DNA from 3 places in the Chryseobacterium sp. X308 genome. Region 3 is predicted to be linked to each of the others. Evidence: riboswitches for the same ligand, from Rfam matches in the RefSeq annotation. Region 3 holds a riboswitch; each other region holds the start of a gene.
What was found. Region 3 has a riboswitch for thiamine pyrophosphate ahead of pnuC (nicotinamide riboside transporter PnuC). Riboswitches for the same ligand answer to the same signal wherever they lie in the genome.

Region 1: another riboswitch for thiamine pyrophosphate. It lies ahead of thiS (sulfur carrier protein ThiS); the one in region 3 lies ahead of pnuC (nicotinamide riboside transporter PnuC).
Region 2: another riboswitch for thiamine pyrophosphate. It lies ahead of LIV57_RS11100 (TonB-dependent receptor); the one in region 3 lies ahead of pnuC (nicotinamide riboside transporter PnuC).

The regions. Positions count from the first base shown of each region.
Region 1 covers NZ_JAJFZH010000008.1:113,369-124,491, reverse strand. The annotation lists gene LIV57_RS11225 (cbb3-type cytochrome oxidase subunit 3) at 1-186, opposite strand, end outside; gene ccoN (cytochrome-c oxidase, cbb3-type subunit I) at 209-2,470, opposite strand; gene ccoS (cbb3-type cytochrome oxidase assembly protein CcoS) at 2,492-2,704, opposite strand; gene LIV57_RS11210 (heavy metal translocating P-type ATPase) at 2,814-5,192, opposite strand; gene LIV57_RS11205 (Crp/Fnr family transcriptional regulator) at 5,281-5,994, shown strand; gene panB (3-methyl-2-oxobutanoate hydroxymethyltransferase) at 6,056-6,871, shown strand; gene LIV57_RS11195 (hypothetical protein) at 6,875-7,189, shown strand; gene LIV57_RS11190 (RluA family pseudouridine synthase) at 7,201-7,878, shown strand; TPP riboswitch at 7,995-8,091, shown strand; gene thiS (sulfur carrier protein ThiS) at 8,149-8,355, shown strand; gene thiC (phosphomethylpyrimidine synthase ThiC) at 8,380-10,191, shown strand; gene LIV57_RS11175 (thiamine phosphate synthase) at 10,188-10,775, shown strand; gene LIV57_RS11170 (hydroxymethylpyrimidine/phosphomethylpyrimidine kinase) at 10,751-11,123, shown strand, end outside.
Region 2 covers NZ_JAJFZH010000008.1:83,999-95,121, forward strand. The annotation lists gene LIV57_RS11060 (Ig-like domain-containing protein) at 1-418, opposite strand, end outside; gene LIV57_RS11065 (serine hydrolase domain-containing protein) at 444-1,706, opposite strand; gene LIV57_RS11070 (hypothetical protein) at 1,884-2,243, opposite strand; gene LIV57_RS11075 (2-hydroxyacid dehydrogenase) at 2,334-3,263, opposite strand; gene LIV57_RS11080 (GxxExxY protein) at 3,309-3,695, opposite strand; gene LIV57_RS11085 (acyl-CoA thioesterase) at 3,774-4,316, opposite strand; gene LIV57_RS11090 (hypothetical protein) at 4,304-5,056, opposite strand; gene LIV57_RS11095 (T9SS type A sorting domain-containing protein) at 5,156-5,833, opposite strand; gene LIV57_RS11100 (TonB-dependent receptor) at 5,976-8,096, opposite strand; TPP riboswitch at 8,198-8,289, opposite strand; gene LIV57_RS11105 (WG repeat-containing protein) at 8,452-9,222, opposite strand; gene LIV57_RS11110 (bifunctional aconitate hydratase 2/2-methylisocitrate dehydratase) at 9,510-11,123, shown strand, end outside.
Region 3 covers NZ_JAJFZH010000009.1:43,526-54,648, forward strand. The annotation lists gene LIV57_RS11765 (hypothetical protein) at 1-909, opposite strand, end outside; gene pnuC (nicotinamide riboside transporter PnuC) at 896-1,492, opposite strand; TPP riboswitch at 1,518-1,626, opposite strand; gene LIV57_RS11775 (PA2169 family four-helix-bundle protein) at 1,748-2,209, shown strand; gene LIV57_RS11780 (DUF4142 domain-containing protein) at 2,333-2,944, opposite strand; gene LIV57_RS11785 (alpha-ketoglutarate-dependent dioxygenase AlkB family protein) at 3,075-3,686, opposite strand; gene LIV57_RS11790 (hypothetical protein) at 3,906-4,106, shown strand; gene LIV57_RS11795 (hypothetical protein) at 4,099-4,944, shown strand; gene LIV57_RS11800 (cyanophycinase) at 4,970-5,818, shown strand; gene LIV57_RS11805 (ferritin-like domain-containing protein) at 5,878-6,450, opposite strand; gene LIV57_RS11810 (succinate dehydrogenase/fumarate reductase iron-sulfur subunit) at 6,638-7,405, shown strand; gene LIV57_RS11815 (NAD-dependent epimerase/dehydratase family protein) at 7,429-8,433, shown strand; gene LIV57_RS11820 (alpha-amylase) at 8,452-9,924, opposite strand; gene LIV57_RS11825 (SDR family oxidoreductase) at 9,936-10,688, opposite strand; gene LIV57_RS11830 (CinA family protein) at 10,720-11,123, opposite strand, start outside.

The DNA.
Region 1 (11,123 bases), on a different contig from region 3:
AAAATCGTCATCTTCATCATCCCCAAGAGGTGCCTCTTCTTCTTCTTTGTAATATTTTTTAGGTCTGCTAAAAACATAGATTACTAAAGCTATGAAGAACAGCATAAAGAAAATCAGAGCCAGTGTCTGGTAGAAGCCAGCATTTTCAGTATTGGATAATATATCTTTAAAGTTCTGAGGAATCATAGTATGAACTTTTTAATGTTTTTTAGTTATTACTTGCTGTTTTGATTTCAGTTGTCTTGATATCTGTACCTAATCTCTGAAGATAAGAAATAAGAGCTACAATTTCTTTTTTCTCTAGTTCTCCCTGAGGTCTCTTAGCATAAGCCTGCTTAAGGTCATTGGCTTCAGAGAAGATATCTTTCACAATTTTTGCCGATTGGTTGTTAGCCCATTTGTCTGCAGAATCGATTTCAGCCTTAGTATAAGGTACATCAAACACATTCTTCATCAGTTTCATTTTGTCCACCATCTTGGTTCTGTCTAAGTCAGTAGCAATTAACCAAGGGTAACGTGGCATGATAGAACCAGCAGAAGTAGATCTTGGATTATACATGTGTTTGTAGTGCCAAGAACTTGGGTTTTTACCACCTTCTCTATGTAAATCCGGTCCTGTTCTCTTAGAACCCCATAGGAATGGTCTGTCGTATACGAATTCTCCAGCTTTGGAGTATTGTCCATTTTTACCGTTGAATCTTGTAATCTCATCTCTGAACGGTCTGATCATCTGAGAGTGACAAGCGTTACATCCTTCACGGATATAGATATCTCTACCTTCAAGTTCCAGCGGTGAATAAGGCTTCACGGCAGAAATCGTAGGTACACTTTTCTTAAGAGATAGTGTAGGGATAATTTCAATTGAACTACCGATAGATATCGTGATGAAAGACAGGATACCTAATAATACCGGAGTTCTTTCCAGCCAAAGGTGAGTACCTTCTCCTTCTTTTCTGTTTTTACTGATGTTTGCCAACGCAGGAGCTTCAGCAGGAACTTCTTTCTGGAATGATCCTTTTCTTACTGTAGCAATTACGTTTACAATCATAAGGATAGATCCTGAGATATAGAATAGACCTCCTACAAATCTCATTTTGAAGTAAGGAATAATTGCAGTTACCGTATCCAGCCAGTTTTTCCATAATAATGTTCCGTCCGGGTTGAATTGCTTCCACATTAATCCTTGTGTAAATCCTGAAATATACATTGGAACTGCATAGAAGATAATTCCTAAAGTACCTAACCAGAAATGCCAGTTAGCTAATTTTACAGACCAAAGTTTTGTTCTCCACATAATTGGTACCAGGTAATAGATAACCCCGAATGCCATGAAACCATTCCATCCAAGAGCTCCTAAGTGTACGTGACCGATAACCCAGTCTGTAAAGTGACCAATTTTGTTGATGTTTTTAGTTGCCAAAAGCGGCCCTTCAAACGTTGCCATACCATAACATGTAACAGCTACTACGAAGAACTTAAGGATAGGATTTTCTCTTACCTTATCCCATGCTCCTCTTAGTGTAAGAAGACCATTTAACATACCTCCCCAGGATGGTGCAATAAGCATGATAGAGAAACCTGTTCCTACCGCCTGAGCCCAAGCCGGAAGAGCTGTATACTGAAGGTGGTGAGGACCAGCCCAGATATATACGAAAATTAATGACCAGAAGTGAATAATAGACAATTTATAAGAGAATACCGGTCTGTCTGCAGCCTTCGGAAGGAAGTAATACATTAAACCAAGAACCGGAGTCGTCAATACGAATGCAACCGCATTGTGTCCATACCACCACTGTACAATAGCATCTTTTACCCCTGCATATGCTGAATAAGATTTCCAGCCTGTGAAAGATAAAGGTACTTCAAGGTTGTTGAAGATGTGAAGCATTGCTACTGCAATCCAGGTACCGATGTAGAACCAGATGGCTACGTAAAGGTGTCTCACTCTTCTCTTTGAAATAGTCAGGAACATATTGATACCAAAAATGATCCATGAGAATGCGATCAATATATCGATCGGCCACTCGTGTTCAGCATATTCCTTAGAGGTATTGATCCCCATAAAGAAGGTAATGAACGTAGCAACGATCATAAACTGCCAGGTCCAGAAATGTAGCCAAGACAAGGTGTCACTGTACATTCTTGTTTTTAATAATCTTTGTAATGAGTAATAAATACCCGTGTAAACGATGTTACAAACGAATGCAAAGATTACGGTATTGGTGTGCAGCATTCTGATTCTACCAAAACCAAATGCACCATGAGTGTTTATTAATCCTTCAATATTACCCGATGCCAAACTTTTAATGGTTGTGTCATCTGTCCCGAAAAAGAATTCAGGTAATTCAGGGTAGAAAAGCATTAATGCCGCCGTAAGCCCGAACGTAAATCCAATGAGACCGAAAACTAAGGTCGCATAAAGGAACGCACGGACAATACTATTGTCATAACTAAACTTCTGTGTTTCCATATCAACTATTCACTATTTTTCTCAATTTTTATTATTTTCTCCTATTTCTTTTTCGTCTTTATTTTTGTTGCCGGTTTCATCTTTTTCTTCGACTTTTTCGTCATCAAAAAGAATTCTGACAGCCGGAGATTCATCATCTTCAAACTGTCCTTTTCGGGCATACACTATAAATACGACCAAGAAAATCGCAGCCAAAGAAACACTGCAGAGGATCATTAAATATAGAATATCCATTGGACAACAAAATTAACCTATTTTCGGGGTTCAAATTTAGTGAAAAATAATGACATTCATCACGAAATGCCGATTTCAGCTAATTTAAAATCAGTCTAAATAAGGGCTTTTACGCCTGTTTTTTGAAATATTTACGACCTAAAATCCAGGTTGAAACTGTAGTAAAGGTAACCACTGTGATCGAACTGATTGGCATAATGATTGCTGCGAAGAGCGGATGCATATGTCCTGTAACAGCGTAACTTAAACCAACAATATTGTATAGAAAACTGATTATAAATGTCATTTTCACAATCCTGATGGAACCCTTGCAAACATTCAGATAGTTGTCAAGAGTAACTACTTTATCTCCGTTCATAATGACATCAGAAGATGGGGTAAAACTGTTCGTATCATCAGCAATGGCGATTCCTACATTACTTTGTTTTAAGGCTCCTGCATCATTAAGCCCGTCTCCAAGCATTGCCACTTTTAAATGCTGATCCTGAAGGGATTTGATATAGTTCAGTTTGTCTTCCGGGCTTTGATTAAAGGCCATTCCTTTGTAATTCGGAATAAGCTCTTTAAGCTGGTTTTCTTCTGAAGAGTTGTCTCCGCTCAGGATAAATATTTTGTAGTGGGTAAGTTTAGTGAAAAGTTCTTTCAGTCTTGGACGATACTCGTTTTTAAAGATGAATTTACCCAGGTATTCTCCATTTTTACTGATATAAACGGCTGTTTCAAGATTTTTAGGTTCCTGGTTGTTATAACGGGCGGAACCAATTTTATAAAGGTTTCCTCTCACGCTGGCTTCATATCCTTTTCCTGAAATTTCAACAAACTTCTCTACAGGGAAATATTCATCGTTCACCTCTATGAATTCGTACAATGATTTTGAAAGCGGGTGGTTGGAATTTTTTAATAAAGTTTTGATATTCAAAGAGTCAAATTCGCTGATCTCAGATCCTTCGTATTTGATGTTTGATTTCTTTCTGTGTGTAATGGTTCCTGTTTTGTCAAAAACAATCGTATCAAGTTTCGCGATTTTTTCAATCGTTAAAGTATCTTTTACATAAAACTTATTTCGGCCTAAAATCCTCATAATGTGACCGAAAGTGAACGGTGCGGACAGTGCAAGTGCACAAGGACATGCAATGATCAGAATAGCTGAAATAACCTGAAACATTTTCTCCAAATCAATAAATGCCCAATAGATTCCGGCAGCCAGAGCAATACCTAAAATGATGAATGTGAAATATTTACTGATGCTGTTTGTCAATGTATCCAGCCCGGTTTCATGTTTTTTGAAAGCTTCTTTATTCCAAAGCTGAGTAAGGTAACTCTGGTCTACATCTTTAATAACTTCCAGCTCCAGAGATGACCCGATCTGCTTACCTCCGGCAAAGATTTTATCGCCCGGCTGTTTACTGATGCTTTCACTTTCTCCGGTAATAAAGCTGTTGTCGATATTTCCTTCTCCGTTAATAAGAATCGCATCTACCGGAATGATTTCCTGATTTCTAACTAAAATTCTGTCTCCTACTTTTACTGCGGAAAGAAGGATGTTTTCCTGTTTTCCCTCAAAGTCTACTTTCGTTACGGCAATTGGGTAGAACGATTTGTAGTCCCGGTCATAAGAAAGGGCACTGTACGTTCTTTTCTGAAAAATTTTCCCCATCAGCATGAAGAAAAGGAGGCCGCAAAGGGTATCAAAATATCCCGGACCGTAATCCGTTACCACTTCATAAATACTTCTTCCGAAAAGAACAAAAATTCCCAGTACAATAGGAACATCTATGTTGACGATTTTATTTTTTAATCCGTACCATGCAGATTTGTAATAGTCTGATGCTGAATAGAATACTACGGGGCATGCTAATAAGAACATCAATGTTCTGAAAAGACCCTTGTAATGTTCCATCCAATAATCTTCGCCTCCTACGTATTCGGGAAAGGCGAGAAACATACCGTTTCCGAAGGCAAAACCTGCAATAGCAAATTTTACCAGCAAGGATTTATCAAGGTGGTCTACGTTTTTTTCAGCCGTTTCAAGACTGATAACAGGTTTGTATCCCAGATTGGTTAAGAAATTAGCGAGTTCGCTCAATTTCAGATCATTATGGTTGAATGAAATCTGCAAAGTCTTCCTTGTGAAGTTAACCTGAGAATATTTGATATGTTTATTTAAGGTATGCAGACTTTCCAACAGCCAGATGCATGAGGAACAGTGTATTACAGGGATTTTGAAAGTAACGAGGCTGGTGTTTCCTTCAGAAAAATCAGTCACTTTTTCAAAGATTTCCGGTGTGTCCAGGTAATCAAACTGAGTAGAATTTTCATCATTCGGACGAATTCCTGCTCCTTTATTAAGCTCATAGAAATTGCTTAAATTATTTAAATTCAGAATTTCGTAAACGGACTTACATCCATTACAACAGAAAGTCTTTTCATCAAATAAAATTCTCTCTTTTTCTATACCTTGACCACAATGAAAACAGTTCTCGCTCACCCCATAAAATATTGAACTACAAAATTATAACAATTTTTTTTGTTTATCGTGTTAAAAAGTTCTATTTTTGTGATAAATATCATATAAAATGCCGCAGGAACAACAGATAGCAATTGAAGAGAGGTTCGCCAGAGTTTTTAATGATAAATCATTTAAAGAAAGACTTTCTAGCGCAGATTTTGAAAAATATATTAATGGCAAAAAGAAACTGAGTTTTCAGAAACATGAAACTATTTTCGAGGATGGGGAAACTCCAAAAGGAGTGTTTGTCCTGGAAAAAGGTGCTGCCAAACTTTCAAAATCAGGAGCTTTCGGGAAAGATCAGATTTTAAGATTTATCAAAGAAGGGGATATCATCGGCTATCGTTCTTTGCTTTGCGGGGAAAATTTCCAGGCCAAAGCAGAAGCAATGACAGATATTGAATGTGTTTTCTTACCTGCAGATATTTTCATGTATCTTCTGGAAGTAGATCCACAGTTGTCCTTCGTAATGCTTCAGAAAATTTCTTATGAATTAGGAGAATCTTCCAACACCATTACTTTCCTTGCACAGAAAACAGTAAGAGAAAGACTGGCAGAAATTCTGCTGCTTCTGGAACAGAAACTGGGCGTAGATCCTGAGGGTTTCATCAAAATCTCATTAACGAGAGAAGAAATTGCCAATATTATCGGTACTGCTACAGAAAGTGCCATCCGTCTGATCTCAGAATTCAAACAGGATAGTCTGATTGAAGTGGACGGAAGAAATATCAAGATCTTAAATCACGACAAACTCATGAAACTCGGTCACGTAGTTTTATAAATCATACAAAAACTTAAGTCGGCTCAAAGCCGACTTTTTAACTTTTAAAAATAGATAAATTATGTCTGTTCACTCTGAAATTAAAAAAGTTACGACTGAAACCTTGCGTAAAATGAAATTCGACAAGGAGAAAATAACAATGCTTACAGCCTATGATTTTACCACTGCCAAGATGGTAGATGCTGGTGGAGTAGATGCTATTTTAATTGGAGACTCTGCAGCGAATGTAATGGCTGGTTTTGAAACCACATTGCCTATTACGCTGGATCAAATGATCTATCATGCGCAAAGTGTGGTAAGAGGAACCGACAGAGCTTTGGTGGTAGCGGATTTACCTTTCGGAACTTATCAGAGTAATCCTGAAAAAGCATTGGAATCTGCGGTAAGAATGATGAAAGAAGGTGGAGCGCATGCTGTGAAAATTGAAGGTGGGAAAGAAATCTCCAAATCAATCAAAAAAATTATCAATGCCGGAATTCCGGTAATGGGACATTTGGGATTAACGCCACAGTCCATTTATAAATTTGGAACGTATAAAGTAAGAGCTAAAGAAGAAGCAGAGGCTGAAAAACTAATTGCTGATGCACAGCTTCTGGAAGAACTTGGCTGTTTTTCTATTGTGTTGGAAAAAATTCCTGCTGATTTAGCTAAGAAAGTAACTGAAAGCATCTCTATTCCAACCATCGGAATCGGTGCCGGTGCAGATTGCGACGGACAGGTTTTGGTGTATCATGATATGGTGGGAATGAACAAAGGTTTCAGCCCGAAATTCTTAAGAAGATATCTTGACCTTTACACAGAAATTACAGGAGCCGTTTCTCAATACGTGAAAGATGTGAAAAATGTAGAGTTTCCAAACGAAAACGAAAGCTATTAGTCCATGCAGAACCAACAATCTATTCAGGGAATATTATCTATTGCAGCTTTGATTTGTCTGGCTGTGGGATGGTTTAATTTATTTTCCCCGGAAATCAATCATTTGCTTTCAAGAAAAGTATTTTATGTTCTGATTGGAGCAAGCTTTTTTATTCAGGCTCCGTTACTTACCAATAAGAATTTTGTTTATGCCATGTATGCTGCAGCGGCTATCTGTGTATTCGGAGCGTTTATTCCGGAAGGCTCAAAACTTTCAGCTGTTAAAACGGTAGGCCTTCTGGCAGGGATTATCCTGTCATTATCCAACAGAAGAAGATAGACTGAAGAGGTATGAAGGAGCAGATTATATATGAAGACAATCATCTTCTGGTGATTAATAAAAAGGTGGGTCAGCTTGTACAGGGCGATAAGACCGGCGATGAATCACTATTAGAATCCATCAAGAACTTTATAAAAATAAGAGATGCTAAGCCGGGAAATGTTTTTCTCGGCTTGGTTCATCGTATAGACCGCCCAACTTCCGGGCTGGTGATCTATGCAAAAACATCCAAAGCGCTTTCCCGTTTGACGCAGATGGTGAAAAACCGCGAAGTGAAAAAAACATATTGGGCCGTTGTAGGAAAAGAAATGATCCCGCAAAGCCAGAGACTGGTGCATTATTTAAAGAAAAACGAAAAAAATAATAAGGCTATTGTCTTTCCGAAAGCTACTGAAGGGGCGAAAGAAGCTATTCTTACTTATCATGTGATCAAAACATTAGACAATTATTTGTTGTTGGAAATTGACCTTGAAACCGGAAGGCATCATCAGATCAGAGCACAGCTATCCAAGACCGGAGTTCCGATTAAGGGTGATCTGAAATATGGAGCACCGCGTTCCAATCCTGATGGAGGAATCAATCTTCATGCAAGAAAACTGGAGTTTATTCATCCCGTTACCAAAGAAAACATTGAAATCATAGCTCCTGTTCCGCAGAATGATGCGATCTGGAGAGCATGTGAGGAATAACTAAAGATTTTTAGTTAATCAAAGGAAAACATAAAAGTCCGTCTCAATTTTGAGACGGACTTTTTCTTTAATATCATTTCAGATTTTGCCCATTCTAAAAAAATGTCTAACTTCGTCTCAAACTTTAGGGGTGTCTGTTACCAACAGACTGAGACTTTACCCTTTGAACCTGATCTGGATCATACCAGCGTAGGGAAAAGTAGATGACTTTTGCTGTACATTCTATTGTACAATAATGGCCATTCCTAAAGTATATTTAATTTATTAGGAATGGAACTTATAATCAACCACACCCGAAAAACATTTGATGTACTTCCTGCCAACCTGGAAGCATTACTGGCTATTGAGCTGCCCGGAAAAAAGAAAGGTATTGCTGTAGCTGTCAACAATCGCATTATTCCCCTGTCTGTCTGGGCGGAAACCATCCTCAATAACAACGATTCAGTTTTAATCATTACTGCCACTCAGGGCGGTTAATTCTCATATTTAATACCAATACTTATGGCTCACTCCATTACATGTTCGCCATTTCCGAACTCAAAGAAAATCTATGTTGAAGGAAAATTACACCCTATCAATGTAGCCATGCGTGAAATACAGCTTAGCCCAACCAAACTGACCAATGGCGGCTTTGAACATAATGCTCCGGTAACCATTTATGACACTTCGGGGCCTTATACCGATGAAAATGCAGTCATTGACATTCAGAAAGGGCTTCCAAGAATCAGAGAACAATGGATTCTGGATAGAAATGATGTGAATATCTTAGACGGAATTACATCTGAATATGGAAAAGCACGTTTGGCGGATCCACGTCTTGACGAACTGAGGTTTTCTTATGATCATAAACCCAAAGTGGCAAAGGATGGCAAAGAACTGACCCAGCTTTACTATGCCAAACAGGGAATCATTACTCCGGAAATGGAATATGTGGCGATCCGGGAAAATCAAAGAATAGAACAGCTGGAATCAGTGTCTAAAGAAATGGCTTTTCAACATCCGGGACACAGTTTTGGAGCCAATACTCCCAAAAGTAAAATCACCCCGGAATTTGTAAGAGACGAAATTGCTGCCGGAAGAGCTATTATTCCCAATAACATCAACCATCCGGAAAGCGAGCCGATGATTATCGGGAGAAATTTCCTGGTAAAGATCAATGCGAATATCGGAAACAGTGCCATTTCATCCAGTATTGAAGAAGAAGTGGAAAAAGCAGTATGGGCCTGCCGATGGGGAGCAGATACTATTATGGACCTTTCAACCGGTAAAAATATTCACGAAACAAGAGAATGGATCATCAGAAACAGTCCGGTTCCGATTGGTACCGTTCCAATCTATCAGGCATTGGAAAAAGTAAAAGGTGTTCCTGAAGATCTTACATGGGAAATCTTCAGAGATACTTTGATTGAACAGGCTGAACAGGGAGTTTCTTATTTTACCATCCACGCAGGAGTTTTACTAAGATATATTCATCTGACAGCCAACAGAGTAACCGGAATTGTATCCAGAGGAGGATCGATTATGGCAAAATGGTGTTTATTCCATCATAAAGAAAGTTTTCTGTATACCCATTTTGAGGAGATCTGTGAAATTATGAAGAAATACGACGTGGCTTTCTCTCTGGGAGACGGTCTTCGTCCGGGATCTATTGCAGATGCCAATGATGCAGCGCAGTTTGCAGAACTGGAAACTTTAGGTGAACTCACTAAAATTGCCTGGAAGCACAATGTACAGGTAATGATTGAAGGACCTGGGCACGTACCAATGCATATGATCAAAGAAAATATGGATAAACAGCTGAAAGAATGTCATGAAGCTCCATTCTATACCTTAGGCCCTTTGACAACGGATATTGCACCGGGTTATGATCATATTACTTCAGGGATTGGGGCTGCCATGATCGGATGGTTTGGATGTGCGATGCTTTGCTATGTAACTCCAAAAGAACATTTGGGGCTTCCGAATAAAGATGATGTAAAAGTTGGGGTGATCACTTATAAACTGGCAGCCCACGCGGCAGATTTAGCAAAAGGACATCCTGGTGCACAATACAGAGATAATGCATTAAGTAAAGCAAGATTTGAATTCAGATGGGAGGATCAGTTCAATCTTTCATTAGATCCGGAGACGGCAAGAGCTTACCATGATGAAACACTTCCGGCAGAAGGTGCAAAAATTGCCCATTTCTGTTCTATGTGCGGACCAAAATTCTGTTCGATGAAAATCACTCAGGAAATCCGTGAATCTGCAGAAAAAGGGATGCTGGATAAATCACAGGAATTCATCGAAAAAGGGAAAGAAATTTATATATGATCCTCGTTATCACTCCTGAATTGATTGTTCCGAATGAAACTGATTGTATTAATCAGATGTTTCAGGAAGGTCTTTACCTGCTTCACATCCGTAAACCATGGATCAGTCGTAATGAAATGATTGGATTTATCACCCAAATTGATGACTCTTTTCACTCACAGCTTGTACTGCATACGCATTACGATCTTGGAAAGGAATATCAGATCTCAAGGTTTCATTTCAGGGAAATCGACCGGAAAGAAGAAGCATTTAAAACTTTCGCGGAAGAAAATATGATTTCAACTTCAGTGCACGATATCACAACCTACAATACTTTGGATAAAGTATGGGAATATGCTTTCATAAGTCCATTCTTTCCAAGTATCTCCAAAAAAGGATATGGATTGGATTCTACCATTAAAGAAGAAGTAAAACATCGGAACAATCCGGATGTCAAATTGATAGCCCTTGGAGGAATTAATCAAGATAATATTCATGAAGTTTTCGAATCAGATATCGATGGAGCAGCCCTATTGGGTGCGATCTGGGAAAGTGAAGAACCTTTAAAAGTATTCAGAAAATGCAGGAACGTCCTTATGTCATAAGCATTGCAGGCTTTGATCCCAGTGGTGGAGCAGGCTTATTATCAGATAGTAAAACTTTTGAACATTCAAAAGTAATGGGATTGGGAGTGTGTACGGCATTAACATTACAGACCGCTTCCAAGTGCTTAAGCCTGGAATGGCGTCCCATAGATGAAATAATTGAAGCCATTCAGGTGCTGATGGAAAACTATTCCGTTTCCGCCGTGAAAATTGGAATAGTGAAGGATGCTGAATTTCTGGGTAAGATTGTGGAAACAGTTCAAAAGAATAATTCTGAAGTGAAAATCGTTTGGGATCCTGTTCTGAAAAGCACTTCCGAATTCACTTTTTTTAATCTTGACACACTTC
Region 2 (11,123 bases), on a different contig from region 3:
AATCATCCAGTTTGTCTCCTGTGGAAAAAGCAAAATTGAAATACCTCAGTATATTAGATTCGTTATTATCAACAATTGAATTTCCAAAATTGAAATTATAGGTGGTATTGGCCTGAAGGGTATCTGTCCACTGAATCAGAACAAATTTGTTGGCAATATTCGATGGAAGTATTCTCGTTATTCCTTTAATAGGAGGTGAAATAATCAGGTTTTTATTGATATCCTTCAATGTCACATATTCATCAAAATCCAGACGGAGTTCACGAATATCTCTTTTGACATTGATTCTTGTTGTATCAATGTTTGAGCTTAAAAACTTGGGTGCCAGGGTATCTTTAGGCCCTCCGACAGGAGATCCTACTCTTGCACATGAATGTACAAGAAAACAGATAATGAGTAATAAAAGAAACCTTTTCATGAAAATGTTTAGGCAAAAGTAAACATTATTCTCCAAAAACTTCCTGTCCGGAATTCAAAGTATCTTTATTGTCGTGCATAACGGTATGCAGCTTTTCCTTCTGCAAAGGGAAATCTTCGAATAAACCGGACAATGCAAGAGCCGTATATACTTTGTTTGAATATTTATTTCCAATAGCTACAATGGTAACCTTAGATTTTAAAAGATGTGCAAATACAGAGTTTGTACCATGCCACCATCCGTTGTGATAGGTCAGCTTCTCGCCATTATCAAATATTTTCATTCTGAATCCTAATCCATAATTATTCATTCCTGCTTTTTCATTGCTGTAAGGAGTGAATACCATCTGCATCAGTTCCGGTTTCAGGAAATTTTTGGAAAACATTGCTTTTGAGAAGTTGTACAAATCTCTTGGCGTAGTGTACACATTTTTATCTCCGTAAATCAGATCAAGTCTGTCCAAAGGATACAACTTATTTCCTCCATAATAAAAAGACTGTGAAGCGGTAGGAATATCTTTTTCCTGGAAGATGTACGTGTTATTCATTTTCAATGGTGTGAAAACCATTTCTTTCATCGCCTGAGGGAAAGGAGTTTTAGTCACTTTCTCAATTAATAAAGCCAATAAAGCAAAATTCGTATTGCAATACATGAATCCTGTATCCGTATCTCTTGCCAGATCTGGTTTATACTTGATAATCATATTCAAAACATCTTCATTGGTAATGAAAGGTTTTGACAGTTCTGCCGGAGCAGGCTGTATTTTGGTGATAAAATATTCGTATTTCGGAAGACCGCTTCTTTGATCCAGCAAAGTCTGAACGGTAACATTCGGGTATGGAAACCCCGGAAAAAACTGAGTAAGATGATCTGTTAATTTTATTTTTCCGGCCTCTATCAGCTTCATCATTGCCATTGCCGTTAAAGTCTTTGAAACGGAAGCTACATGCAACGGTGTATTTTTGTCGATCGGCATCTGATTTCCTTCTCTTCCGAAACCTCTGTAATTTTCGTAAAGGATTTCATCTCCTTTGGCAACAAGAATTCCGCCGCTAAGATCTCCTCCTTCCCATATTTTTTTATAATACTGGTCTATATAGCTTACGGTAGTCTGCCTGTTCAGAAGCTGTCCGTCACCTTTTGTAAAAATATCACCCAGATCTACATTTCCATAGTTGGGCAGATTGGTTGCATTTTCAGCAGAAACTTCTTTAGCTTCAGACTTTTTTTTACAGGAAAATATAGATAAAAGAACAGTTAGGATAAGTACAAAATTACGCGTCGTCATGAGATTCAAAAATGAGCGGCAATTTAATAAAACTCAAAATAAATAATAAACAAGAGGTGGATATTATGAATTATTTAACATAAATGAATAGAGAATTAAAAATGCGAAATGACAAAATCGTGAAAGTAAATAAGTAAAAAGCTGAGAAAATAAATTCTCTTCCTCACAATCTAAAACTTATCCAATGGGAGGACCTGCTTGCCCTATTATTCTTCCGCTAAAAGTAATAAGACTATACAGATTTAAAATTGTAATATCCAAATCATCCTGGTTACAATAATACTCATCAATTGTTCCATATACCGAATACTCTGAAATATTAAATCCTTCTTCAATGTCATTGTAGTAAATTACTCTTCTACCTATCAATCCTACGACCCAGAAACCACCTCCTTCCTGTCCGTACTCTTCTTCGTACCACTTTTCAGGGTTTATTTTGATTAAATCCCAAAAATTTAAAAGATGGCCATTTAAATCTTTTTCTGTTGAATAAATCTTTTCAAAAATTTCTTCAATGGATATTGGAGTCCAGATCATGATTATATAAAAGTTAATAACTCGAAATTAATAAAAAAAGACGAATTCACTTCGTAAATTCATCTTTTTCTCTTTTTTATACTGCTTAGCTTAACAATGCGAAGCTACAATCTTATCTACAATAAACTGAGCCAGTTTTTCTTTACTTTGATGGGTCCATCCGGCAATGTGGGGTGTGACAATGGCTTTCTCCGATTCAAGAAGATATTTCAGATCTTCATTTTCCGATTCAATGTTCTCGAAAGAAGATTTTTCATATTCCAGTACATCAAGACATGCACCTTTTACTTTTCCGGACTTCATTCCTTCTACTAAACTTTTAGTTTCCACGTTTTTTCCTCTTGCCGTATTGACAAAATAAAAATCGTTTTTCATCTCTGCAATGAAAGCTTCGTCAATAAGATAGTGGGTTTCTGAAGTTAAAGGAATATGCAGGCTTACGACCTCTGCAGACTGTTTCAGTTCTTCCAGTGAAACCTGTGTTGCATATTCATCTGAAAGATCAGGAAGAATATCGTGGAAAATCACCTTACATCCGAACCCTGAAAGTCTTTTTGCAGTAGCTTTTCCCATGTTACCATAGCCAATCAATCCCACTGTTTTTCCCAACAGCTCATCTCCTCTGTTTTCTTCACGTTTCCAGATTCCGTTTTTCACTTCCCGGGAAGAAATAAAAAGCCTGTTCATGATCACCAGAAGCATTCCCACAACGTGTTCGGCCACGGAATCTCTGTTTCCTTCTGGAGAATTGATCAATTGAATTCCCAGTTTTTCTGCAACAGGAATATCAATATTTTCCATTCCGGCCCCTACTCTTGCAATGAATTTAAGGTTCTTCCCTTTCTCCAGAAAAGTCTGGTCTAATGGTATACGGCTTCTGATGATAATTCCGTCGTAGTTCTCAATTTTATCGCAAACCTCATCATAAGACGATGTAAAATCCTCTTCCAGGATAAAATTCTTAGCCAAAAGCTGTTCAGTGATGAGAGGATGGTTTTTATCTAAAAGAAGTATTTTCATAGTTTAAACACAAATGTCACTAATTTATTTCACAAATAGCACAAATTATAAAGTACCGTTAATTACTCTCTTAACACCATTTTTAAACTGAAGCGTATTGAAGTTGATCAACATTCCAAGTTTACAATTACTTAAGCGAAGATAAGTAAGTATTTGTGCTAGATGAATATCTTGTAATGATTCTATCGATTTGATTTCTAATACAAATTTTTTCTCAATCAAAAAGTCAAGTCTATAACCAACATCCATTTTAACCTCATCATACATTAATGGCATCGGTTTTTGTCTTTCTACAAGAATATCATGTTTACTTAATTCATAAAACAGACATTCTTCATAAGCACTTTCCAAAAGTCCTGGTCCTAATGCCTTATGAACTATATATCCAGCTTCGTAGACTATTTTTGATATATCATTTTCTGAAATATCCATATTATTTTTTCATCTGATCAGACACAAACCATTTGTGAAAATTTGTGCCAGCCATTCGTGTTATTTGTGTTTCAGTTTTTACTTTTTATCTTTCTTAGACTCCTGTGGTTCCTGGAATAGTTTTTTAAGCTCTACAGATTCCAAAGGTTTCATTCTTCCGGAAAGGATTAATGAAAGTTCTTTTCTACGGAATGCTGCTGCAAATCTTTCTTTCTCCTCATCTGTTTCAGGAATCATTTCCGGAATAGGAATCGGACGGTTGAATTCATCTACTGCAACGAAAGTATAAATTCCGGCATTCGTATGAACTTTCTTCTGGTTGATTGGATCATCCAACCATACATCTACATACACTTCCATGGAAGTAGAAAATGCTCTTGAAACTTTAGATTCCAACACCACAACACCACCTTCCGGGATCGGATGGTTGAAAGATACGTGGTTTACTGAAGCTGTTACTACTCTTCTTTCGCAGTGTCTTGCTGCAGAAATAGACGCACAACGGTCCATTTTTGCCAGAAGTTCACCACCGAAAAGGTTTCTTAAAGAGTTGGTTTCGTTCGGAAGAACGATATTGGTCATAATAGTCAGAGATTCTGACGCTTTTTTTATTTTTGCCATCTAGTCTTAGTGTTGTTTGGGACAGCCGGAGCAGATTGTTTTACTTTTCCGGCGGGTTTTACTAATGAATCTTTTTTCAAAGAATCTGTAACGGGTGTTTCCGGAGTATGTACTTTCATCTTCACCGTATCTTTTACGATCCTATGGGTAGAAGTTTGTACGGAAACATTATTGAAAGATTTTTTTCCGAAAAGAAGTTCCTGCTGGGTAAACGCCAGGTATACAATTCCAAGAACCGGGATAATCAGAAGGAAAAGCCAAAGAATTGTTTTTTTGAATTTAAAATCCTTTTCACGATTCACAGAAGCATTTACTTTTTCCCCGTTATTGATATCTGAAAATCTGATTTCTTCCAATCCGTAAAAATCCGGACGTCCGGATTCTATCCTCTTTCCTTTGAAATGGGTATGTCCTTCTTCAATGAAAACGGTTCCAAGGTTTTGAATGTCAAGAACCTGTTCCGCCTGAAGTTTTTTCTTCCAAAAATCAGTCTGAATTTTAAGATCACTTCTTGAAGCTTCCAGAGACATCTGTTTTTGTTCTGCAATAAAAGCAGTAAGGTCTTCAGCCCGGACTTCATAATCTATGGCAAATTCAATCTGGCTGGCCGGAGGTAAGATGCTTCCGTTTTCAGAATTGATAATTGCCTTAGAATTTTTCAGTGAAAACACCCCAAAGCCTGGAACTGTGGCAGTTCCAAATTGTTTTAAGTATTCTAAAATATATGCTGAAATATTCATTTGGCAGCAAATTTATAACTTTTTCGGGACTTTTTGTAATATTTAATGGATATAAAAAAGACTGCGAAAGCAGCCTTCTTCTTTTGAGTTATTAATAATTTAGTATTTGAACTTAATTATCTCTTTCATATTGATATCAGATAGATACAAAATATAATTTCCTTTCTGAAAAATATCCAAATCTATTGGATTACCATCTGCATTAACAGCCTTCTGTTTAACAAGTTTACCACTAAAATCATAAATATAAAGTAGTAGGTTTCCTTTTTCTGAGGGATACAGTTTTCCATCCGAAACAAAGGATTTTGTTTTAACAGCTTTAGTATCAGAAACAGACAGTGTTCCCAAAGTTGTTGTATTGACAAAGACTGAAATAGTACCAGATTGTTTTGTAGCACCGTTTTGCAGATCTTTAAACACAAAACTGATCTGATACACTGTTGTTCCAAGTGCCATCACGTTATTGGTATTGGTAAACAATTTATTATTAAGATTTACAAATCCTACATAAGCATTAGCCGAAGAGTCCCAATTCATTGTTACATTTGAATTATTCCATGAATCCTCAAATAAAATATTCTGTGAATTGTTATACTGATCAACCATTAAATGTACATAAAATGTAGGATTTCCAATTCCCGGATCATACATAGAATAATTATTCGAGCTTCCATATGTGATTTTACAAACTCCCGGACTTTCTACAGTAACCTGTATTTGTGCTGTAATAATAGTAGTAAAAAGAAACACTACTAATAGCGAATAAATTTTTTTCATTTGTTTTTTTAATTAAATAACAAATATATTACTTTCAAGATTAGATCAAAGTATAAATCTCTATAGAATAAAAAAAAGACCACATTAGTGGCCTTCAATTTATTCTATCAGTTTTAGGTATTTACATAAAAAACATCATTATTTATTGCTGTATTTTCCAGCTTACTCCAAACATAAAGTTCGTTCCTGCCTGAGAAAAATAATAAGGCTGCCCATCATAAACAGATCCGTTATTAACATATTTCTTATTGAACAGGTTATTCACCAACAGCTTCAATGCAATTTCATTATTGGCAATTTTAAACTGGTATTGAGCATTGAAATCTGTAAGGAAATAATCTTTAAGCTGCAGATTGGCATCTTCGGTATTGTCCAGATATTGTTTTCCAACATACTGGTTCATTAAAGCAAACTGGAAGTTTTTTGTAGGATTGAATTTCAAGCCTACATTGGCAATTACATTCGGAGAGAATGAAATCTGAGTATTTCCAAGGCTTTTAGGAACATCACCATTCTGAATATTAAAATCCTGGTTTCTGTTCTGGCTTAATGTTACGTTACCGGAAACCTCCCATTGTTTGGATAGTTTTACCAAAGCACCAATCTCAATACCTCTTCTGTAGCTCTTCCCTGAATTTGTTCTGATAAATGCCCCTACGTTATTCAATTCTCCGTTCAGAACCAATTGATTCACATAATACATATAATACACATTCGCAGTAAAAGAAACGATTCCGAACTGTTTTTCGAAACCGGCCTCAATGTCATGAAGCTTTTCAGCTTTCACATCATTATTGGCCATCAGGTCATCTCTGTTGGGTTCACGATGGGCGTGGGCGTAAGAAAGGAATATTTTACCTCCGTCAATTCTGTAATTCACTCCGGCTTTTGGATTAAAGAACAGCCAGTTTTTACTTAAATCTGCTCCTTCACCATCACCAGCCGTCAGAATCTTTGTGTTGTAATTGATTTTTCTGAGCTGCAAATCACCAAAGAATTCAAAATTATCCAATCTTAGTAAAGCTTTTCCAAAACCAGACACTTCATTCTTTACAGAGCGGTTTCTGTAGTATTCACTTTCATCAATCTGAGGAAAAAATACTCCTGTTACATTTCCATAGTGTCTTCCGTAATACTGATTGACCACAGCTCCAAAGTTCAGATCCAAATTTTCAAATTTCCCGTAAAGCGTTGAAACCATTCCGTAGAAATCGTTGTTCAGCCATTTTTTTCTGATAAAGTCTGAAGCTTTTATCGTTTGTCCTCCTTCTGTTATATTGGGAAGGTTATATCTTGAAAACGGATCTCCCTGCTTGTAGTTTTCATAATATCCTTTTCCTTTTGTATAGTGGAACGTGGTTTCAAGATTCCAGCGGTCGCTGAATTTCTGTTCCCACAGCAACTGATAATGATTCTGTCTGTAATTATCCGTTTCATTATCATAGAAACTTACAATATTCTCCCAACTGGAATCGTAAATGGCCCCTGAAATATTAAATTTGGGATCAGTCTCCCAGGTTTTACGATCAATCCCGTTCCATGCCTGATAGGTTTTCTCTTTTCCACCAAAAGCCATTAAACGTAATTTTGTATTTCCTTCTTCAAATAAAGCGGTGAAATTATAAGAATGTAAGTTGGATGAAGCTCTGTCGATGTATCCGTCAGAATGAATATGAGTATATCTTCCCATCACGGAAAGTCGGTTTTTCCAGAATTTCCCGGAACCTATTTCTGCTGAATATTTGTAGGTATTAAATGATCCGTAGCTGTCATCCGTTTTAAAATAAAATTTCTCTTCAGGATCCTTAGAAAGTACGTTAATACTTGCTCCGAAGGCAGAAACCCCGTTATTGGAAGTTCCTACTCCTCTCTGAATCACAATCTGTGAGGCAGAACTTGTCAAATCCGGAACGTTGACAAAAAAAGTTCCCTGGCTTTCAGAGTCGTTGTATGGAACACCGTTCATCATGACATTGATGGCACTTCCTGAAACACCACGAATCCTGAAACCGGTATATCCAACTCCGTTTCCGGCATCGGAAGTTGAAATAACTGAGGTTTGGTTTTTCAAAAGAATAGGAAGATCCTGTCCGAGATTTTTGCTGTCCAAATCTTTCTGTACATTGATGATTTCTTTTGCTACAGGCAATCTTTTGGTAAAGCTGACGGCTTCAATTTCCCTAACTTTTAGTGAATCTTTATTCTGAGCCTGTATAAAAGCCGCAGCTCCTACGGTAAGTCCTAAAAAAAATAATCCTTTCATTCTATAAATCTTTAACATTTAATGAATAAAAGGGGTCGAGCAATAATGTAACAATTTTATTAATTTAATAGTCTAGCAATTGGTATATTGTTATACTGTTTCATTGATACATTTTCAATTCCCTAAACAGCATTACCTGTTCCAGGTTCATTGGGTATAATCTCAGCCTGTTAAAGCACCCCTTTATTTCAGTGGCAAAATTACAAAAAATATATGAATTGAAATTCGGGTTTCGAGATGCGGGATAGTGGGTTGCGAGGTGCGAGATGTGGGTTGTTAGGTTGCGGGTTACGTAATTGAAAAATACTACGAAAAATAGGAGTTATCAAATGAATCATTCATCATTTATCATTCTCTAGTAAGTTTTGTTGTTGGCATCGATATAATAGTAATTTGAGCCGTCTTTTGTCACTTCAAACATTTTACCCAGTTTCCAGCTGAAATTTCTTTTAATATTGGAATATTCAAACGGAATAATCACGTTATTGTTAACATCAATAATTCCGAATTTATCATTATTGGAGGCAACAATCATCGGATTCGCAACATCATCCCCCTCAAGAATAAAAAGATACTGATATTGAGGATAGATCTGATATTGTCTGTAGTCGGCCGCATTCACAAATTTTGATTTTTCAATGATTCCATAAAAACCATTGAGGATATACGCCTGGAATAGCTGTTGTTTATATTCTTCAAATTTACATTTTCCAAAATCGGTATCTTTGAACTGATAGACTCTCTTCCCAGACTGATCTATACGGTAAGAAATCATATTTTTCTCCACCGTAGCATAATCTTTTGTTCCAAATTTTCTCACTTTTTCATTGGGTGAATTCAGAAGATTACAGTCTTCATAAAAAAATACGGCAATATGATATTCCGGCTGAATAATAAATTTCCCGTTCTGATTGACATACCCGAACTGATCTCCTTTTTTCTTAGGAATCAAAACAGGAAGATCTTTATTGATCACTACCAGATCAGCATTAGGTTTGCTGGCTGAAGCTGCTTTTTTAACCGTGCTTTTTGTTCCTTTTTTCACAGGAATTTTCTTCACAGATTTGGTCTGCGAGAAAACGAAAATCGAAATAAAAACACATAAAATATTCAGGATATTTTTCATATTCTCCATTTGATTACAAAAATACGACCAAAAATAGATATTATAAAATTCATATTTATAAAGAATCTAAATAATTTCATTCTTATAAAATTGTAAAATTTCGTAATTTTGGGGACATTTTGAAATGTTTGATAATTTTAAAAAACTTTTGAAAAAGTGTGGATTATGCTGACTTTATTCGGTTAATGTTGCATCAAAATGCGAGAACTCAAAATGTCATTAATTGTATTTATACACACCGGTAAAGAAAAAGCTGACCTAGCTTTAATTTTGAAAGACCTTCTATTATGAGTATTTATAAGGATTACATCAAAGAGATTGAAGAAAGAAAAACCCAGGGGCTTCATCCAAAGCCAATTGATGGTGCTGAATTACTAAGCGAAATCATTGCACAAATTAAAGATTCAGATAATGCTGACCGACCGGACTCTCTTAAATTTTTCATTTATAACACACTACCCGGAACTACGAGTGCAGCGGGAGTAAAAGCAAAATTTTTAAAAGAAATTATTCTGGGTGAATCCGTAGTAGAAGAAATTTCCCCGGCATTTGCCTTTGAATTATTGTCTCATATGAAAGGCGGACCTTCTATTGAGGTGCTGCTGGACCTTGCTTTAGGTAATGATGCAGCTATTGCTAAAGAAGCTGCCAACGTTCTTAAAACTCAGGTTTTCCTTTACGAAGCAGATACGAACCGTCTGAAAGAAGCATTCAACAGCGGTAACGAAATTGCAAAAGAAATCCTTGAAAGCTACGCAAAAGCTGAATTCTTCACTAAACTTCCTGAAGTTGCTGAAGAAATTAAAGTAGTTACTTATATTGCTGGTGAAGGAGATATTTCTACAGATTTACTTTCTCCGGGTAATCAGGCTCACTCAAGATCAGACCGTGAACTTCACGGTAAATGTATGATCACTCCTGAAGCTCAGGAAGAAATCAAAGCTTTACAGGCAAAGCATCCTGATGCAAGCGTTATGCTTATTGCTGAAAAAGGAACAATGGGCGTAGGATCATCCAGAATGTCCGGAGTAAACAACGTTGCTCTTTGGACAGGAAAACAGGCAAGCCCATACGTACCATTCGTCAACATTGCTCCTATTGTAGGAGGTACAAACGGTATTTCTCCGATCTTCCTTACCACAGTAGACGTTACCGGAGGTATTGGTATTGACCTTAAAAACTGGGTAAAAAAAGTAGATGAGAACGGAAACCCGGTTCGTAATGAAAACGGTGACATTGTTCTTGAAGAAGCTTACTCAGTAGCAACAGGAACTGTTTTAACGATTAATACAAAAGAAAAGAAATTATATAACGGCGATAAAGAACTGATTGACCTTACCAAATCTTTCACTCCGCAAAAGATGGAATTCATCAGAGCAGGAGGATCTTACGCGGTCGTATTTGGTAAAAAACTACAGACATTTGCTGCTCAGCTTTTAGGTATTGAAGCGCCAACAGTTTTTGCTCCGTCAAAAGAAATCTCTCATGAAGGACAAGGACTTACAGCTGTAGAGAAGATTTTCAACAGAAATGCTGTTGGAACTACTCCGGGAAAAGTATTACACGCCGGTTCTGACGTTCGTGTACAGGTTAATATTGTTGGATCTCAGGATACAACAGGTTTGATGACCGCTCAGGAATTAGAATCAATGGCAGCAACTGTGATTTCTCCAATCGTAGATGGTGCTTACCAGTCCGGATGCCACACGGCTTCTGTTTGGGATAAAAAAGCTCAGGCTAACATTCCTAAGCTGATGAAATTCATGAACGAGTTCGGACTGATTACAGCCCGTGACCCGAAAGGTGAATACCACGCCATGACTGACGTTATCCACAAAGTTCTTAACGATATCACTGTAGACGAGTGGGCTATCATTATTGGTGGTGACTCTCACACCAGA
Region 3 (11,123 bases):
TGTATAAACAGTAAGGATCTGACGGGATAATTTTTGAACCAGCTCTACTCCATACTGATGAATCACGTGTTGTTTATCCTCCGGAATCTCTTTGTGATCACCGAGTATATGTTCTACTTCTCTGGCTATGCTTAATACTTTTCCCAAATGTTTTTCAACAGATTCAGTAAAACGCTTGAAATTGATTTCAGAACGAATACATTCTGCCTCTTCAATAAAATGAGAAGCTATTCCAAGATAATTGACAAGGAGTGTTAAGTCAGCAAAAACCCGGAACGGAATGCTGTCCAGAATATCATTCGTGAAAAAAGTATCATAAACAAAGCTGTAATCTTCACTGACACAGACATTATTAATGGTAAAAGAATAGGTTCCACTGGCTTTCATTCCCATAGAATTCCAATTGGGAATAATATGAACCTCCTCTTTAGGAACGATGAATGAGTGGATGATCTCATTGCCGTCTTTATCCTTTATAGCTTTACCATTTTCCATAACCCTGGCATTCAATGTAAAATGAGTCAGATGAGGTGTTCCTGTTGCGAAATTCCATGAACCGTTGATCAGATAAGTGCTGTCATCCTGTTTTTCTGCCGTCCCGCCAACCATTCCGCTTCCTCCAAAGCAGGTTTCAGAATGTGTAAAGAGTAATTGAGCAATTTCAGGCGTGATATTTCTGGAAAAGTAATTGGCACCGGCACAAAGTGTCAGCATCCAGCCGAAACTTCCATCGGTTTCAGCCCAGCCAAATAAGGCTTTAAGCCCTTCTTCAAAACGGTAGCCGAGTCCGCCATATTTTTGGGGAACCCAGATCTTAAGCAGTCCTTCCTCATGAATATGCTGCATTACTTTATCAGAAATTACAGAGGCGCCCTGAAGTTCTTGCCTGATCTCTTTAATACTCAGCATTAGCTTTGGATTTAATGATTCTCTGCCATTCTATATATCCGGAAATGGCCACTAAAAATAAAAACGACGTTAAAACAGCATAGAGATATAATTCTTTATGAATCATTAGCGGGATTGAAATAAGATTACTGACATTCAGTATTACCCAGTTTTCAATTTTTCTTCTTGCCATCAGCCACATTCCGGCCCAGGCAAAGGCGCTCACCAGAGAATCCCAAACCGGAACATCCGAGTCGGTAAAATGAGTCAGGAAGAACCAGAATAAGATAAAAGTTCCCAGAACAATTCCTCCGGTAATCCATTTTTCTGTGGTTGAGGTAACAGAGATTTCCATCTCGGATCTTTGTTTCCCAAATTTCCAGTACAGCCATCCATAGATGCTCATGACCAGATAATAAAGATTTAAGGTAAATTCAGCATAGAGCTTCGAAGTCAGCATCACATACAGTGTAAGCAGAATACCTGCAATTCCGAAAAGATAGTTGTTGACATTGTTTTTACGGGCCAGTAAAACCTGGATTACTGAAAATAAGACTCCGAACCATTCCGGTAAGGTAATTTGTTTTAAAATGTCCTGCATCATATTAATTATTAGAAATCAAATGATGAGATGATCAATAAGCAATCCCTACGCCGGCGTTATCCGGATCAGGTGTGGAAGTATATTCCTGGGTATCATCTCAGCCACTGTTATCTGTAGCACCCCATTGTTGGGCAAAGGTGCAGCTTTTTGTTGAAAAAAGAAAGGACTTTAGCCTATTATTTTTGAGATATGATCAGGATTATAAAGAGTTCACCGGATAAGTTTTACTTTTATAGTTAATCTAAAAATTATATTATGGATCATCAGCAGGAAATATCGGTACTTAATGACTTACTACACATTACCAACGACAGGAAGGAAGGTTTCGAAAAAGTTGAGGGAAAAGTCTGGGAAATGTATCCGGAAATAAAGGATGAATACGACCATATGATTTCGCAGTCGAAAATCATGAAAAATGAACTGATCAACCTCATCACAGAAAAGCAAGGTACTCCGGAGGACTCAACGTCCGTGGCAGGAGCTGTTCACAGAACATGGATTGACATTAAAAATTCTTTTACCATGGGAAATCTGATAGAATCTACATTAGAAAATGTGGTGTTTGGCGAAAAAGCAGCTATAGAAGCTTATCAAAATGCCCTGGATACTGGTGATCTCAGCCCAAAAAGTACTGAGGTTGTATCTGAACAGCTTCGAAAGCTGAAAGATTCTTATAGACAGTTTAAGAAAATTGAAGAATATAAAAAGAAAGAATAATCAAAAAAACTCCTCTTAAAAAGAGGAGCTTACTATAATCAAGAACAAAATAATATTTAATCACATCAAAAGTATTAAATACCTTATGTTCGGACTTATGATGCAAGTCATATAAACTCAATATTATTTGACCGCATTTTTAGCTTTTTCCGATTCCTTCAAATGATGTTCAAGTGTCGGAAGTGTTTTCGCTGCGAAAGATTTTAATGAGGCTTCTGTTCCTTCCGATGCCTCTTTTTTGAACGCTTCCACATCTTCTTTATGATCACTGACCATAAGATCTGTATATTTTTTGTCAAAGTCTTTACCTTTCTTAGCTTTCAGGTCATCATACATCTTCTGCTTTTCGGTATCTAAGCTTGTGGGTAATGTATACCCTGCTCCTGAAGCCCAATTCTTAAGCTCGTCATTCGCTTTGGTATGATCAGTTACCATCATTGCTCCCAAAGATTTTACTACTGAGTTTTCAGCGTTTGTCGCGGCCAGTTTACCCATCATTACTTCCATCAGTCCTCCTATGGCTGCAGCATCTGCAAACTTTTTGTCCTGATCGCTGAGAGTACTTTTCTGATCTTTGGTGTCTGTCATTTTTGTTGAGTCGGTTACCGTCATTCCGGATTCTGCAGGGGCAGACATTGTGGTACTTTCCTCAGATTGACTCGTGGTTGTCGGTTCGTTTTTTTTGCAGGCAGTTAAAGCAGCTAATGCAAAAATTGTTACTACAAGATTTTTCATAATAATAAATTTTAAATGGTGATATAGAGAAGTCAAACAATGACTTTGTTTATAAATGCAACAATTTATTTGCCAAAAAAGCAGATCACAATACTTTAAACCTAATTATAAAATAATATGAATGAATATATTACAACTGATTAACCAGTCTGAACGTAAGATTAATACGCTCTTTCATGGTGGTGGCAGATTTGGCAATCCGATGTTCCCAGTTTTCCTGAAGGTCTCCTTTCATAATCAATAACGAACCGTGAGGAAGAGGCAGGCTGTATTTACTCTGATGATGGTCTTTTTTCCTGAAATCAAAATTTCTGGTCTGCCCTAAACTTACTGATGCAATCACCGGACGTTTTCCATATCTGCTTTCCTTATCCCGATGCCAGGCAACAGAATCGTTATGATCTCTGTAAAGGTTCAATAATACGGAATTGAACTGATACCCAAATGTTTCTTCTATTCTTTGTTTTAAAGAAAACAGTTCAGGTGTCCAGGGGCTGGTATCCAGTTCCCCAATACCTGAAGGATAAGCTCTTTCTTCATCTCCGTACCAGGCTGTTAAGCGTGGGGTCAGCACCATCTTATCGTACATTTTCTGGGTACGCTGTTTCCAGGGAGCTGTTTCAAGCAGATGAATTTTCAGGCGGTCAGCTTCTTCCTGATTCAGAAAATGTTCTCTGTATTCCAGCAGGTCTTTTGGAAATTCGTACAGATCCTGTGGATTAAATAAACTAAGCTGCTCCATTGTTGTTACTATTTACTATTAATTTTTCCACCGCATTGATACGAAAAATATCCACAAATATATTGAAAAAGATACAAATATTAACATTCGCTTTTCAACAGCAATTTAACAGCAATTTTAAAGACGGTTTTGTTCAGCCTTTGCTATCCGGGAATTGTGATTCACATCATAAATACTTCTCTTTTTGATGATTATGTTTGCTGTAACCAATAGATTATTATGAAAAAAACAGCACTATATATGGTATTATTGCTGATGTTATCAGCATGTACAAAATCCGAAACACAGTATATCGATCAAAACAACAAAAGAGAAACGGTAAACGACAAGGCTTCAGATACGATCCAAACCCTTGATGGAGTTTCAGACACCATGCAGCAGGAAAGTGACAGTGTCAAGGTAAAACCCGATAATGAATAAGGATTGTTGTGCTATGAATCCAAAAGGCAGGCTCATCTTTATTGGCAGCAACAATCCTGATTCTTGTGAAGAGGCAGAACAGAAAACGGAAACCAGTCAATTTCCACCTCAGCTGTTCGGGTTATTGCCGGAACGGAGAAATACCTGTATTGAAATTATCATTTCAGGTTCCGAGCCAGAATACAGAGAGAAATATTCGGCCGTATTGCAGAGGCATGGATACAGCAATTTCGGGTTTATTCATATTCTGCAGGAAAATAATTTTAATGATTATTATGACAGAATCTTCCAGGCTAAAGTAATTTTCTTCGCGAATGAGGATCCGGAAAGTTGTGAACTCCTGAAAAGATCTGAGATCCTAAAACTTTTACATAATAAATACCTTCATGAAGAAGATTTTACAGTTATCGGAATGAATACCAGCTCTATGTATATTCCGGAACTTTTGCTGAACGAAAAAGGGATTCACCAAGGTCTGGGATTTATCAATAACTGTATCATTGATACCAAATTTAACAATGGAACAAGATTTAAAGATCTGGTCAGAACTATTATTCTTCAGCCTCAATGTTTTGGTATCGGCCTGAATAAAGGAATGATGCTGGTTATTGAGAAAGGTTACAAAGCTTATTGCTACGGCAGCAGTACGATAATGATTATTAATGCCAGAAATGTTAATAAAAAAAAGATAAGAAAGGGAACCTCCGTTTTTATGAAATATCTGAAGGGACATATCCTTACCGAAGGATCGGTTATTAATTTATATAATGGAGATTTTATTAAAGATAAACAGTTCCATTACAATTTAAATTTCACCAACAGGAATAGCATTCAATGATTTTAATTTTTAAATGACTTTACATATGATACCTAAAGGAAAACTACTGATTATCGGCGGTAAAGAAGATAGAGACGGCGATAAACCCGAGATAGAAAATAAAAACAATAATTTTTCGCCCAATGAAATTCTTAAACTGCTGGTAACCTCTAAAGATGACCGCATTGAAGTAATTACAACGGCTACTTCCGAACCCGAAGAAATGCAGGAAACTTACACCAAAACATTTGAAGAAATCGGATATACCAACTTTGGTTTTCTGGATATTTGTGATGATCAGGTACATACAGATTTTTATCTGAAAAGAATTGAGGAAGCAAAAACGATATTCTTTACAGGCGGTGACCAGGATAAAATCTGCAGATTTTTGCAGCCCTCTGTTGTTACGGATGTTTTAAAGAAAAAATATAATGAAGAAGAAGGCTTTATGATTGCAGGCACCAGCGCGGGAGCAATGTGTATGCCTAAAATAGTTATTCTTGAAGCAGTCAACGGTGAAGCAATTCTGGAAAATGATATTGAGTTGGATTCCGGGTTAGGATTCATCAAGAACTGTATTATTGATACCCATTTTGCACACCGTGCAAGGTTCGGCAGGCTATCACATGCTGTGATTCTTCATCCGGAATGCCTGGGAATCGGCCTAGGAGAAGATACTGCCCTTCTTATTGAAGAAGGACATAACGCGACCTGCAGAGGATCGGGTTCTGTATGGATGATCAGTGCAAAGGAAATCGGGCAGACGAATACTGAAACTGTTAAAAAAGGATTTCCCGTTTATGTAGAAAACCTCAAGGTCCATATTTTAACAGACAACTGTAAAATTGATCTTATGAATAATACATTTGAAGGAGCAAACACAGGAAATCAATAAAAACGAAAAAGGAGACCCGAATAAAAAATCAGGTCTCCTTTTTTATAAAGATTGTATGTTTACATTGCTTTGCTGTTAAGGTTGGTATCAGCAACCTTTGTCAGCAGTTCATCACATTTTTTTTCTTCTTCCAATGTGCTTAAAAGGTTTTTAAGACAATCCTCTTCTTTTAATACTTTAGCGAATGCAGCAAGTGTACCATATGTGGCGATTTCATAATGTTCAACTTTTTGTGCTGCTGCAATAATTCCCGCGTCTCTTACAGCTCCCGGTTCTGTTTCTTCCATAATGCTCTTTCCTTCGTCCAGCAGTCCCTGCATAGCATCACATTTCTTTGCCTGGGCTTTTTTCCCTAATGCTTTAAAACATTCTTCAAGTCTTTCCACATGGCCTTCCGTTTCAATAATATGCTTATCAATACCTTTTTTAAGCTTTTCATCGGTAGCATTCTTCATCATTACCGGTAGCGCTTTCAGCAGTGCTTTTTCAGCCCAGTAAATATCTTTCAGTGCATCTTCAAAAAGATCTTCCAAACTTTTGGCTGCATTTTTTTTAGCCGGAGTTTTTGCTGTTGTTTTTGCTGTTGTCGTTTTTTTGGCTGGTGATTTTTTGGTTGCCGTTTTAGTTTCCATAATATAATAATTTAGTGTTTGATTGGTGATAAATCTGCAACTATAAGACCATTTTTACCTGAAATGCCAAGATGTGGTATCTAAAATTATCAGCCTGAATATCTATTTTAAGATATAATATGAGAAGACTCATAAACATGAAAGTGCTTTTAGATGTACTTTTAATATCACTAAATCAATAATTAACATGGGAAAAAGAACCACTTTAAATCTTACGCTGAAAATCTGGCGGCAGAAAGACAGAAAAACAAAAGGAAAATTTGAAATGTATAAAGTATCCGGTATTTCTACAGATTCATCCTTCCTTGAAATGCTGGATATTCTCAATGAACAGCTGATTGATGAGAATAAAGAGCCTGTAGCTTTCGATCACGACTGCCGGGAAGGAATATGCGGAATGTGTTCTCTTTATATCAACGGAAGAGCACACGGCCCTGATACAGGAATCACAACCTGCCAGCTCCACATGAGAATGTTCAATGATGGCGAAACAATAGTTATTGAACCCTGGAGAAGTATTGCCTTTCCTGTCATCAAAGATCTCATTACAGACCGCAGTGCTTTTGACAGAATAATGGCTGCCGGAGGGTTTATTTCTGTAAATACTTCAGGGAATACATTAGACGCCAATGCGATTTTAGTTCCGAAAGAAGATGCCGATAAAGCCATGGATGCTGCTGCATGTATCAGTTGCGGAGCTTGTGTTGCCTGCTGTCCTAATGGCGCTGCAATGCTTTTTGTGGGAGCAAAGGTTTCCCACCTGGCATTACTTCCGCAGGGAAAAGTAGAAGCAAAAAGAAGAGTTCTGAACATGGTTCAGGCAATGGATGATGAAGGTTTCGGAAACTGTTCGGTAATCGGAGCCTGCGAAGTAGAGTGTCCGAAAAATATATCACTCGATAATATTGCAAGAATGAACAGAGAATATATGTCTGCCTGGATCAGTAAACCATAACCAATAATTTTAAACCTGAAACCATGGTATTAGTAACCGGAGCCACCGGAATTCTTGGCAGGGTAATCGTTCTGGAGCTTCTAAAAAAAGGCAGAACGGTAAGGGCATGCAAAAGAAAGTCAAGTGATCTCGAAGAGGTCAAAAGATCACTAAGTTACTACACAGAAAATGCAGCTATTCTTTTTGATAAAATTGAATGGGTAGATATCAGCCTTGATGACGAAAAAACCTTACAACAGGCGCTGCAAGGTGTAAAGGAAGTCTATCATTGCGCTGCTAAAGTGAGTTATGATCCTGATGACAGGGAAAAGGTAGAGCGTGTGAATGTGGAAGGAACACAAAACCTCTTAGAATGCTGTAAAAATTCAGGAATCAGCAAGTTTCTGTATGTAAGCTCTGCGGTTATTTTTAAAAAGGAAAGAATGGATAAACCTGTTGATGAGCACTCTCCTCTTATTAATGGCACAGATAATACCATATATGCTGTTTCCAAATATAAAGCTGATTTGGCTGTTTGTAAAGCTTTTCAAGAAGGATTGAATACCATTATCATCAATCCGGGAATGATCATAGGAAGCGGAAACTGGGATAAAAGCAGTGGAAAGTTCCTGAAGAATTTTATAAGGAGTTTTTACACTTTTTCAGGGCAAGCCGGATGTGCAGATGTAAGAGACGTGGCTTTCATTGCTACAGCACTAATGGATAAAAATGTTTTCGGGGAAAGGTTTCTTATTGCCTCTGAAAATATAAAATACAAAGAGCTGTCTGCTATCATTGCCGGGAAGCTGCATAAAATAAAACCATTCGTATTGCCAAAAATTTTCTTAAACATAGGAAAATTCCTGAATATACTTTTGGGAGGGTTAGTGCCAAAGCTAAGGATGCTGACCACCCAAAACATTGAATTTCTAACCTCATCCCAAAATATATCCAATAAAAAAGTTGCTACTCTGCTGAAATACCATTTTATTCCGGTTAGAGAAAGTCTTTTATTCCATATTGATAACTTTCTCAGCGAAAAAAAATAGTTCCTCGATATTATAATTTCAGTTTTTTTTCACCCATACACTTACCGAACCAGGATTTACAGTAAACACCGCTTTCCCGTTTTTATCTGTATAAATTTCTTCATGACGGTTCTTTAAAAAATCGGTATAAACCGAATCCGCATGTTCTTTTCCCAATTCTATTTCTTTGTAGCCTTCTTCGCTATTAGACATGATTACAATGCAACCCGGATGCTTTTCATCTCCTTTCCGTACAAAAGCCACGCAGTTGGGATGATCAAAATAATCGATCTGCTCACCATATGCAAAAAGCTTTCTCGCTTCAAGCAGACCAGGAAGTTCTTCAACCTTCGGCATGATGATATGCACTTCCTGTTCATCTTTTATATCGATATAGTCTGCACCAAAAAGATCGGGATAAAATATGCAGGGATAAGCTTCATCGGTAAGAAGAATAATAGCATAAGCCAAGGGTTTGAACCAGTCTTTCACCGCAGATTCAAGAGCCTGAAGCTGCTGTGTATCATGGTTTTCAACAAAAGAAACTGAGAATACCGGTTTCTTCTCCAGGAAGCTTCCTTTTAAAATCCGGCTCATATCGTAGTCTTTACCATCCTGTGATGCTTTAAAGAAATTATAATGCAGCGGAGCATCAAAACAAGAGATAAGATCAGACATTTTATCGGAAAAATACTCAATTTTTTCTGCCTCGTCTTTCCAGAATTCGCCCAAAACAAAACATTCAGGATTCACTTCTGTTTTAATATAGGAGATCCAGTCTTTCAAAAAGTCGGAGGAGATATGTTTTAAGGCATCCAATCTGATTCCGTCTACTTTCGTTGTTTCCATATACCATCTGATCCATTTTTTCATTTCCTCCACAACATAAGGATTACGGTACTCTATGTCAGCTCCCATCAGATAATCATAATTACCGAACTGATGACTTACGGCATCTGTCCACTCCTCACCATATTCATTATGGATTTTAAAAACACCCTTCATCTCCTCTCCTTCTCTGATCACATAATCAATACCGCTGAAACAGTGATGATCCCATATAAAGTCCGAATACACTCCCTTTCTTCCCGGAAAAGTAAATTTCGTATAGGCTGAAACCTCCATATTTTCAGAGATTCTTTCATTACGGTTTTCTTCATTCAGCTGATGTACCATAATCTTTTCTTCTTCATCTCCTCCCATCCTGTGGTTTAAAACAATATCTGCATATACAGACATTCCCGCTTCATGCGCTTTCTCTATTGCCATTAAATATTCGGCTTTTGTCCCGTACCGGGTTGGTATACTGCCTTTCTGATCAAATTCTCCCAAATCATAAAGATCATATACATCATAGCCACGCCCTTCCATATTGAGACTGCATTTATTGGCAGGAGGAAACCAGACGGCAGTAAATCCCAAATCTCTTAAATATTCTGCTTTTTCAGCAAACTCATTCCATAGGTTTCCGGGATGGTACCAATGGAAAAACTGAATAATAACTCCATTCATATCCGTTAAGATTAACCGTTAACAATTAAACCTCCATTAGGATGAAGAACCTGTCCCGTTATCTGTGATGAAGCATCTGTGGCAAGAAATAGAAAACTTGCTGCCACTTCTTCGGTAGAAGCATTACGTTCTAGCGGTGGTTTATTCTGATCTTCATCTTCTTCCCCGAATGTTTTTTCCGTGAGCGGCGTGGCCACCGGTCCGGGTGCAACAGCATTCACCCGTATTCCTTTAGGTTTAGCCTGCAGTGCCAGTGAACGGGTGAACGAAACGATAGCGCCTTTGGTTGCTGAATAATCCAGTAATTCTTCATGTCCCAGATAGGCAGTAGCTGAAGTAGTATTGATAATAGAATCTCCTTGTTTTAAATAAGGGAATACGATCTTTGTCAGAAGGATCATTCCAATAATGTTGGAATCGAAAGTCTTGCGGATATCCTCCTCTTTAAGATTTTCTATACTTTCACAGGGAACCTGGGTTCCGGCATTATTGATCAGGATATCTATTCCTCCTAATTTGGATACGACTTCCTTAACAACAGATTCACAAAATTTGCTGTCATTAATATCTCCTTCAAACGAAAGAACTTTTCTTCCTGTTTTTTTTATTTCATCCACTGTTTTCATGGCATCTTTGGCATCATGATAGTGTATGAAGGCAATATCAGCTCCTTCTTTAGCAAATAAAAGAGCGATGGCTTTACCAATTCCGCTGTCTGCTCCTGTAATAAGAACAGATTTATTTTTCAGTTGTAAATCTTTCATAGTGTGATTATAGTTTATTATTGAAATAGTTTTATTCTTTGTTTTTCCGGTTCTTATCCAGTTCCAGCTTAAAACATCCCAGGATGAATTCACTGTAATAGAGCTGGGCATTAACAGGCTTGGTTCTGGAATGCAGATCTAATTTCTCTGAAAGAACCACTTTTCCTTTGTGGGCAATGGCAAAGTAAGCGAAGAGCTTCCCTTCTGATTCTTCCACCGGAGTGGCATATCCTGTAACTCCAATAGACCAGTCTGTTTTGTAGAGTTTACCTACCTGCAACGCCATTGTCTCAGCAATATGAGGAGATACAGAGTTATATTGTCTGGCTTCCAGAGCATCTACATCAAGAAGATTTACCTTTTCTTCTAAAGTGTACGCTGTCATGCCGCCTTTAAAAAATTGAGAGGCATCCTTCATCTGGGAAAATGAAAACT